DNA from 2 places in the Dysgonomonas sp. genome. Region 1 is predicted to be linked to the other one. Evidence: riboswitches for the same ligand, from Rfam matches in the RefSeq annotation. Region 1 holds a riboswitch; the other holds the start of a gene.
What was found. A riboswitch is a leader RNA that binds a small molecule or an ion and turns the genes downstream of it on or off. The one in region 1 is predicted to bind cobalamin.

Region 1 (4,437 bases):
TCTTTCCATTTAATATTTGCATATTGTAGTCTTCTACAAAATATTACTTTCATAAACATTAGGAAAAAAGATGTAAAATATTTATCTTTGCACCGCTTTTATAAGCCCGTACGTGTGATGGGAATAAGGAAGCAATCCTTAATTTGAGTAACACAATTTAAAATTAAAAGATGAAAACGTTTGAATTAAAAGGAGAAGCCAGAACAGATCTTGGCAAAAAAGCGACAAAAGCATTTCGCAAAGAAGACAAAATCCCTGCTGTAATTTATGGTGGAGATCAAACTGAAGCAATTGCTTTTACTGTTACAAACAGCGATGTTCGCAAACTTGTTTATACTCCTGAGATTTTCCTTGTAAACCTAACAATAGGAAAAGACAGCTATAAAGCTATATTGAAAGATGTACAGGTACACCCGGTAACAGATGCTATCTTGCACCTTGACTTCCTTCATGTATTTGAAGGCAAACCAATTGTAATGGACGTTCCTGTTATTTTGGACGGACTTGCAGAAGGTGTAAAAGCAGGGGGTAAACTTTCGCTTGACTTGCGTAAGATTAAAGTAAAAGCTCTTTACGATAAGATCCCTGAGAAAGTACACGTTGACGTAACAAGCCTTGCTCTTGGAAAATCTATCCAGGTAGGTGAACTACACTTCGAAGGACTTGAACTGTTAAATGCTAAAAATGCCGTTGTTTGTCGCGTTCAATTGACTCGTGCTGCAAGAGGTCTTGCTGCTAAAAACGGCTAATAATAGGATATATTGAATGAAATACTTGATTGCCGGCCTCGGTAATATTGGTAGAGAATACGAATATACCCGCCACAATATAGGATTCAGAGTATTGGACGCTTTAGCTAAAGCGTCCAATATTGTTTTTGCTGACAGGCGTTATGGCTTTGTGTCTGAACTAAAGGTCAAAGGACGTACTCTTATTCTGCTAAAGCCATCTACTTTTATGAATCTTAGCGGAAATGCTGTTCGTTATTGGCTAAACCAAGAAAAGATACCGATTGAGAATCTTTTGGTAGTTGTAGATGATCTTGCTTTGCCTTTTGGTTCTTTACGCCTCAAAGGAAAAGGCAGTAGTGCCGGACATAACGGACTGGGTAATATACAATCTGTACTAGGAACACAAGATTATGCCCGCTTACGGTTTGGTATAGGTAACGAATTTTCTCGGGGTGGTCAAGTTGGCTATGTGCTCGATAATTTCAGTGACGAAGAGGAAAAAGAGCTTCCTGTGAAACTGGAGACCTGTGGCGAAATAATCAAAAGCTTTTGTCTGGCAGGTATCAACAATACCATGAACCAATACAATAATAAATAAAACCAAAGAAGTTAGAAACGAATATCTTTTGTATCTAATATATAACTTTGATAAATGATGTGAAGCCGGTCTTGTTTGCGGACATATTGGCAAAATTCTGATTTTATTATGAAAGAACCTAAAAACGAAGTACGTATAGACAAATGGCTGTGGGCTGTTCGTCTTTTCAAAACTCGTTCTATAGCAATAGAAGCATGTAAAAAAGGACGTATCTCGATCAAAGGAGTTACTATAAAACCCTCTCGATCAATTAAGGTAGGTGATGTGATAGAAGTGCGACGTCCTCCGGTTACTTATTCCTTTGAAGTCCTCAACCTTTCGGAAAACAGAATGGGAGCCAAGCTTGTGCCCGAATTTATGAAAGATGTGACATCTGCATCTCAACTTGAAATATTAGAAATGTCTAAGGTGAGCGGTTTTGTAGATAGAGCTAGAGGAACAGGGCGACCAACAAAAAAAGATCGTCGTGAATTGGATCAGTTTACAGAAGATTACTCTTTCTTTGATGATTGGGATTTAGAAGATTAGAGCACAAATTATAGTTCGAAACTTATTCCTTGCAGAACACACTCTTATGAAATAGTAATTCATTATACCATCAAAAACTTTCTTATTTATATTTGTTCTTATTTATAATTCTATATCTTTGTTACCATATTGGTGTTATATATTCGAAGTCTTGGATATATAATGAAAAGGGAATCAGGTGTAAATCCTGAACAGTCGCGCTGCTGTAAGCTTCGCTAAACGTTTATACAAATCCTCAAAGCCACTGTTTTTCATAAACGGGAAGGTCGTATAAAACGGAAGTAAGTCAGAAGACCTGCCAAAAAATAAATTTCATCTTTCGCGAAAAAAGATAGAAAGCTCAAGAGATTTTTCTCTGATTATAAAAAAATGATTTTGGTTGAAGTATTTATACTATCATCTCTTGCAATGTTATATTTCGGTATCTGCAAATGAGATTGTATATTTTAAATAAACCTTCTCCTGATCTTATTATATATTCAATAACAATAAAAACTTACAACAATGAAAAAGATATGTCAAAGATGTTCGGCCGCTTTCAGCTGTAGAGAAGACCGCGTAGAATTGTGTAGCTGCCGTAGAGTTTCTTTAGTTTCAGGGGTACGCGATTATATAAAAGATAACTATAGTGACTGCCTTTGTCCTAAGTGTTTAAGCGAAACAAATACTTACTTTTTTGCCTTTGATGTTAATCCTAAATTCATAAAAGACAAAAAATAAAGTATTTATAAGCAACACCAATACAAGGTAATAGCAAAAACTTATTTTTAATTTACAATTTATTATAAATTTAGTCTTTAATTCGTTTAATTGTATAGGTAAGTTTCCTTAAATTTGATGTTGGAAAACAACGCAATTTGAATGTTTTCAAATCAAGTATTGAAGTTTGCAATCTCCTGTCACAAATGGAGATAGGAGATTGCAAATCGATATCGAACCGGATAGAAATAATAACTATAATAAATAAAATTAAACATGTTACAAGAGTTTACTTTAGGCGAAGGAAAGGCGATTATCAACTTCACTCTTAAGTTTTGCGACACGAGGCAAAAAATATTAAATAGTTACGGTTTTCATCGGGTTATTGAAGCTTTTATACAAAGATTGAAAAAGAATGATGTCATTATCTACGATTATTATATCAAAGAATTCAAGACTGACGAAGAATTTCAAAAAACATTGATAGAAGCATTTAAGCTACTTACTGTATGTAATCCCGATGAGGTGCAAAATGTACATAATAAGTATGCTATCTTCTTCAACGATAAAGATTTATTTATAGAACTTATAGAGCTTCTCTATGGCTTCTGGCGTAGAATGGAACGTTATACTATAGTGCATAACAATTCCATCAGCAGCGGGTTGCAAAGTGTGCGTTTTTTGCATGCCAACGAATTGTTCAATGAGTTGGTACTTTCCATTTATCGCCGCATCCAGGAAACCGTAATGGGGTATCAGCATCTTGTATATCGCCAGCTTACGGCAGGTGCAAATGCAGGGTTAACTCTTAGTGACATTACTTGGAATTGCCCAATAGAATACAATGGGTTGACTTCTATTCCGTTCATTACTTCTGTTATGTTTAAGCCTCCGTTTATTTCATATACAAAAAGAAATACACGCGACGGCATTTTTCAAGAACATACAACAAATCCGGTAGAAAATATTATTCTGAATGAAGATGACTGGTTCTTATTTCCTGCTAAAGTAGGGAATATGCTGACCTTTGTTTATTTCCACAAGGACTATATGGTTCACGGATTTGCATTATCCAATCTTTTTGAACTAGCTAAAGCCAGTGAATATATCGGTAAAAAACCGGATATAATATACGTGTTCGGATATCCTGATGGAATAGAAGAGAAACGTACTTTCTACTATAAGGATAAGAAAAATGATATTCTTATCGGTTACGCTAATCATTGCGACGATATCGACTATTTTGGCTATATGAAAAAAATGCTTCTTACACTTCATAACGTGAAGCAAATGGAGCAAGGGCGATTGCCGCTACACGGAGCTATGGTAAACATATTACTCAAGAATGGTACAGAAGCCAATATCGTTATTATAGGAGACAGTGGTGCCGGAAAATCTGAAAGTTTGGAAGCTTTCCGTACGCTTAACGAGAAATATATACGTCATATGCGTATCGTATTTGATGATATGGGTTACCTCAAAAAAGAAGAAGATGGTACGATTAAGGGGTATGGAACCGAAATCGGAGCATTTGTCCGTATCGATGACCTTGACCCTATGTATGCGTTCCAGCAGTTAGAGAGAGGTATCTATTCTAATCCTGACAAAATAAATGCTCGCATTACGATTCCTGCCGCAACATACGATGTTATCTCTAAAGGATATAAAGTAGATTATATCTTGTATGCGAATAACTATACTGAATCTGCGCAGAAGATTGAGTTTTTTGATAATCTCGACGAAGCGATTAAAATATTCGAAGCCGGAGCTCGCAAAGCAAAAGGAACTACGACTGAAAATGGTTTGGTTACATCTTATTTTGCCAATCCTTTTGGTCCTGTACAAGAAAAGAAGCTTGCAGGCAAGCTGATCAAAGAATTC
Region 2 (4,437 bases), 150 kb from region 1:
GCTTCATTTATGTGACTTATGACTGTTTCGTCATTTACACTAAGGATTGCTTTTATACTTGCCGCGTTATTGCGATAAACAATGTCTTTTTTTGTTAATAGATGAGTCGCCGGAATCGCAACCGCACCTATCTTATGCAGAGCTATAACAGCAAACCAGAATTCGTAGCGTCGTTTCATGATAAGCATTACCATATCTCCATGTCCTATGCCTAACGACTGGAAATAAGCAGCTGTACGGTCGCTCTGTTCTTTGATGTCTGCAAATGTGAAATCGATGTGTTCTCCCTGGTCATTACCCCAACAAATAGCTCTTTTAGTAGGGTTTATTCGTGCCCATTCATCAACTACATCATATCCAAAATTAAAATTATCAGGAATCTCAACGTGATAATGCTTTGCAAAATCTTCAGTTGAAGTAAAATGAATTTGTTTTACAAATTTTTCCAACATTATATAATGGTGATTAATCTTTTAGTAAATGAAAATACCAGCTTAAAGCACAACAGCAATAAACTTCACTCGTTTTCCGTCCAGAGCTTTCATTCCATGCGGCAGGCTTGAATCGAAGTAGATGCTATCACCTTCTTCCAATATCAAATCTTTCCCATTTATTTGTAAAAGCATCCGTCCTTCAAGGATAAGGTTAAACTCTTGCCCGGTATGTGTGCTATGATGTATCCTTACACTATCTTGCTTGGGTTCTACCGTAACTTCAAACACATCGGCCTTTCGATTGTTAAATCCACCGGCTAGCGTCTGATAACTGTAATCTGAAACACGCTTCACAGCTAAACCTTTTCCCTTGCGCGTCAAAAAATAGCTGCTCATGCGAGGTTCGTCAGCAAACATCAGTACAGAAACATCTATATTATGTTTCGATGCAATGTTTTTCAGTGTACTGATAGTCAAATCTTTTCTCCCTTCTTCATATTCGAGGTATACCACAGGATCTATACCACATGATGAAGCGAACTCTTCGGTCGTCATATCCAAAGCCTCACGGAGACCTTTCAGACGCTGACCTATCTGCTTAATATCTTCATTCATACCTAAAATGTATTAAATTGATTCCTCTTTTTCGGGCTTATCCTTTCTTTCTTTTTGTGTTTCGGATATTAGTATTTGCATTGCTTTAGGGATGCCGGCTTTAAATTCAAGCAATTCCCCTGTTCTTGGATGTTTCAAAATTAGTCCCCCGGCATGAAGGGCGATTCTTTTGATCGGATTATTTGAAGCACCATATTTCTTATCGCCAACAATCGGATGTCCGATCTGTTGCATGTGTACTCTTACTTGATTTTTGCGTCGTGTTTCAAGGTCAAAATCCAATAGTGAATAGCCGCCTTTCGATTTTTGTGTCTTGTAATGTGTAACAGATTTCAGTCCTCCGTTATCGATAAGGGAGGACATCATTACAAAATTCTTGTTTTCGGTAAGCCACGATGTTACAGTTCCATTTTTAGGATTCGGGCGTCCTTCTACAATTGCCATGTATGAATACTTAGGTACAAGGTTGTCCCAGTTTTTCTGAAAAATATCCTGTAGCTCCATGTCTTTCGCAAAGATCATTAGTCCCGAAACTTCTCTGTCGAGGCGATGCAGAACATAAACACGTGCTTTTTTATCTTTTTTCTTTACGTATTCATTCAGAGAGTTATATACAGTGCGTGACTTTTCCTTATCTGTAGCTACAGATAAAAATCCTGCTTCTTTTTCGATGACAAGTAAGTCGTCGTCTTCAAATACAATCTTTAATCCCTTCAATCTTTTTTCTTTTCGAGACTGATCGTATTTCATAACAGAGACCTTATCTTTTGCCTTCAGTTCGAAATCGAATTGAGTGATAAGCTTTCCGTTTACTTTGATTTGTTTATGTGCAAGAAGCGATTTAACTGCGTTGCGACTTTTACGCACTTCTTTTTGGACAAGGAAATCTAGCAATTGAGCCGGTTGATCAACTTTTATTTCCTGCAATACTTTATCTCTGGTTGTATTCCTCATTTCATTTATATATGAATATGAAACAAAGGTAAGCGTTTTTCTTTTAAGATAAACACAACATTAGATGTCGATTTACAAATATTAATTTAAATCATGGCTGCTTAAGGTTGGAGAACTTTAATGCATAGAGTCATAAAACACAGGATAATATCTTTCGCATGAAGCATGCTAGCGGAATTAACATTTATATTTTGTCTTTCAATATAATTTATCCTTACCTTTGCAGCACTTTGTTTCGTTTGTTAACGAATTGAAAGGGAATCAGGTGAAAATCCTGAACAGACCCGCTGCTGTAAGCTCTGTAAAGCTTGTGCAACATAGCCACTGTTATTCAAAATGGGAAGGCTGTACAAGTTGGAGTAAGTCAGAAGACCTGCAAAGTAATAGTTCGGACAGCTTTCGAGGAATAGAGCTTAAGAAACAGTGTCAAGATTATATAGTCTTTTCTTTGTTCTTATCGAAAGCATTTTATTGAATAATTTGTGAAGATGAGGACTTTTTTATTTTCCCTTATATTTTTATTTGTAGTAGGCTGTATGCATATGCAGGCTCAGATTAATGATAGTCTCAATGCAAAGAAACTGTCAGAGATAGAAATTTCTGCACAGATCAAACCATCTGTCTCACGATCTACAACTCCACTTCAAGTTATTGATAATACAGAGATTGAACGAATAGGAATACTGTCCGTATCAGATGCTGTCCGCCGTTTTTCGGGAGTTACAGTAAAAGATTATGGAGGTATTGGAGGCATGAAAACTGTTTCTATAAGGGGGATGGGGGCTCAACATACTGCAGTTAGTTATGATGGTGTTACGATGAGTAATGTTCAATCCGGACAGATCGATATCAGTCGTTTTTCATTGGATAATGTTTCTATGATAACTCTCTCTATTGGTCAGTCTGATGATATATTTCAGGCAGCACGATCATATGCATCAGCCGGCTTATTAGAGGTAATAACATCAAACCCTGCCTTTAAGAATAAATCATATAATGGAAATATACAAGTTAAAGCTGGTTCTTATGGGCTTTTCAATCCTACTGTCTATTATGCACACCGACTGAATAAGAAATTCTCTCTTTCGTTAAATACAGGATGGGAAAGAGCAGATGGAAGATATAAATTCACATTTAAAAATGCGGATCAAACCGAAGAGCGTAAGCGGAGGAATTCTGATGTTGATATCTGGCGTACAGAATTAAACCTCTATGGGAATATGGGCAAAGCCGGCGAGCTGAAATTTAAAGTAAATTATTATGATTCGGAAAGAGGTCTGCCGGGTTCTGTAATTTTCTACAGAGACGATAATGACGAAAGAGTATGGAACAAGGATTTGTTCTCCCAACTATATTACAAAAATAGAGTTAATGATAAAATAAGTATAAAAGGGCAATTAAAATTCAGTCGCAACCATTATAAATATTTGTCAATAACCAATAATACAGCAGAAAACAAACAAGAAGACCGCATCACTCAGTATGAATACTATGCATCTGTAGGTATGATGTACAAGCCTCTAAAATATCTATCCATAAGTTTATTTGAAGATATATTTCAGAATAAGTTGAATAGTAATTTTGAAGATGTGGACAAGCCGAAGAGAATTTCATCACTCACAGCTTTGGCTGCTCAATTTACTAATAAATATCTAACCGTAACCGGAAGCCTTTTAGCTACATATGTTGACGAAAGCGTTCTGACGGGAGACTCCCCTAAAGATAAGAAAAAGGTAACACCATCTATAAGTGTATCATACTTACCTTTCGAAGAAGCTAATTTAAGATTTCGTGGGTCTTATAAAAAGATATTTAGAGTGCCAACTTTTGATGATATGTATTACATACGTATGGGCAATATAAATCTGAAACCGGAATATGCAACACAATACAATGTGGGATTGACTTGGACAAAAAAAATATCTGAGACTATTGACTTTATGAGTATATCTTTAGATGGTTACAAAAATAAAGTAGATGATAAAATTGTGCCTTTTCCTACAATGAACATTTTTAAGATGCGTAATTATGGAAAGGTCGATATGACCGGAGTGGATCTGAATCTCCGTCTTCATACATTGTTAACATCCCAAATATCATTAAATATCACAGGCAATTATAGTTATCAGAGAGTTATAGATGTAACAGATAAAAATAGTAAAAACTATAAAGATCAAATCCCTTACACACCGCGTCATTATGGTTCGGCATCGGTAAGTTTAGAAAACCCTTTGTTAAATTTTGCATATACTGTTATTATATCAGGCAAACGTTACGCTCTTGATCAGAATATACCCAAAAATGAGATAGAATCATATACAGATCATAGTATTTCACTAAATAAGTCTTTTATATTAAATAATAATAGCTTACGCCTCCAACTCAATTTAATTAATCTGACAAACAAGAATTATCAAATTGTACAATATTATCC

Region 2: it holds a riboswitch for cobalamin, as region 1 does, so the genes downstream of both, PKC55_RS02880 (TonB-dependent receptor plug domain-containing protein) here and PKC55_RS02275 (cysteine-rich CWC family protein) in region 1, are expected to answer to the same signal.

What each region holds. Positions count from the first base shown of each region.
Region 1 is NZ_DAOKYH010000001.1:532,534-536,970, forward strand. It holds gene PKC55_RS02260 (50S ribosomal protein L25/general stress protein Ctc) at 171-749, shown strand; gene pth (aminoacyl-tRNA hydrolase) at 766-1,329, shown strand; gene hslR (Hsp15 family ribosome-associated heat shock protein) at 1,438-1,857, shown strand; cobalamin riboswitch at 1,971-2,174, shown strand; gene PKC55_RS02275 (cysteine-rich CWC family protein) at 2,362-2,577, shown strand; gene PKC55_RS02280 (phosphoenolpyruvate carboxykinase) at 2,833-4,437, shown strand, end outside.
Region 2 is NZ_DAOKYH010000001.1:681,316-685,752, forward strand. It holds gene PKC55_RS02865 (AMP-binding protein) at 1-452, opposite strand, end outside; gene PKC55_RS02870 (helix-turn-helix domain-containing protein) at 495-1,049, opposite strand; gene PKC55_RS02875 (RluA family pseudouridine synthase) at 1,062-2,003, opposite strand; cobalamin riboswitch at 2,217-2,398, shown strand; gene PKC55_RS02880 (TonB-dependent receptor plug domain-containing protein) at 2,492-4,437, shown strand, end outside.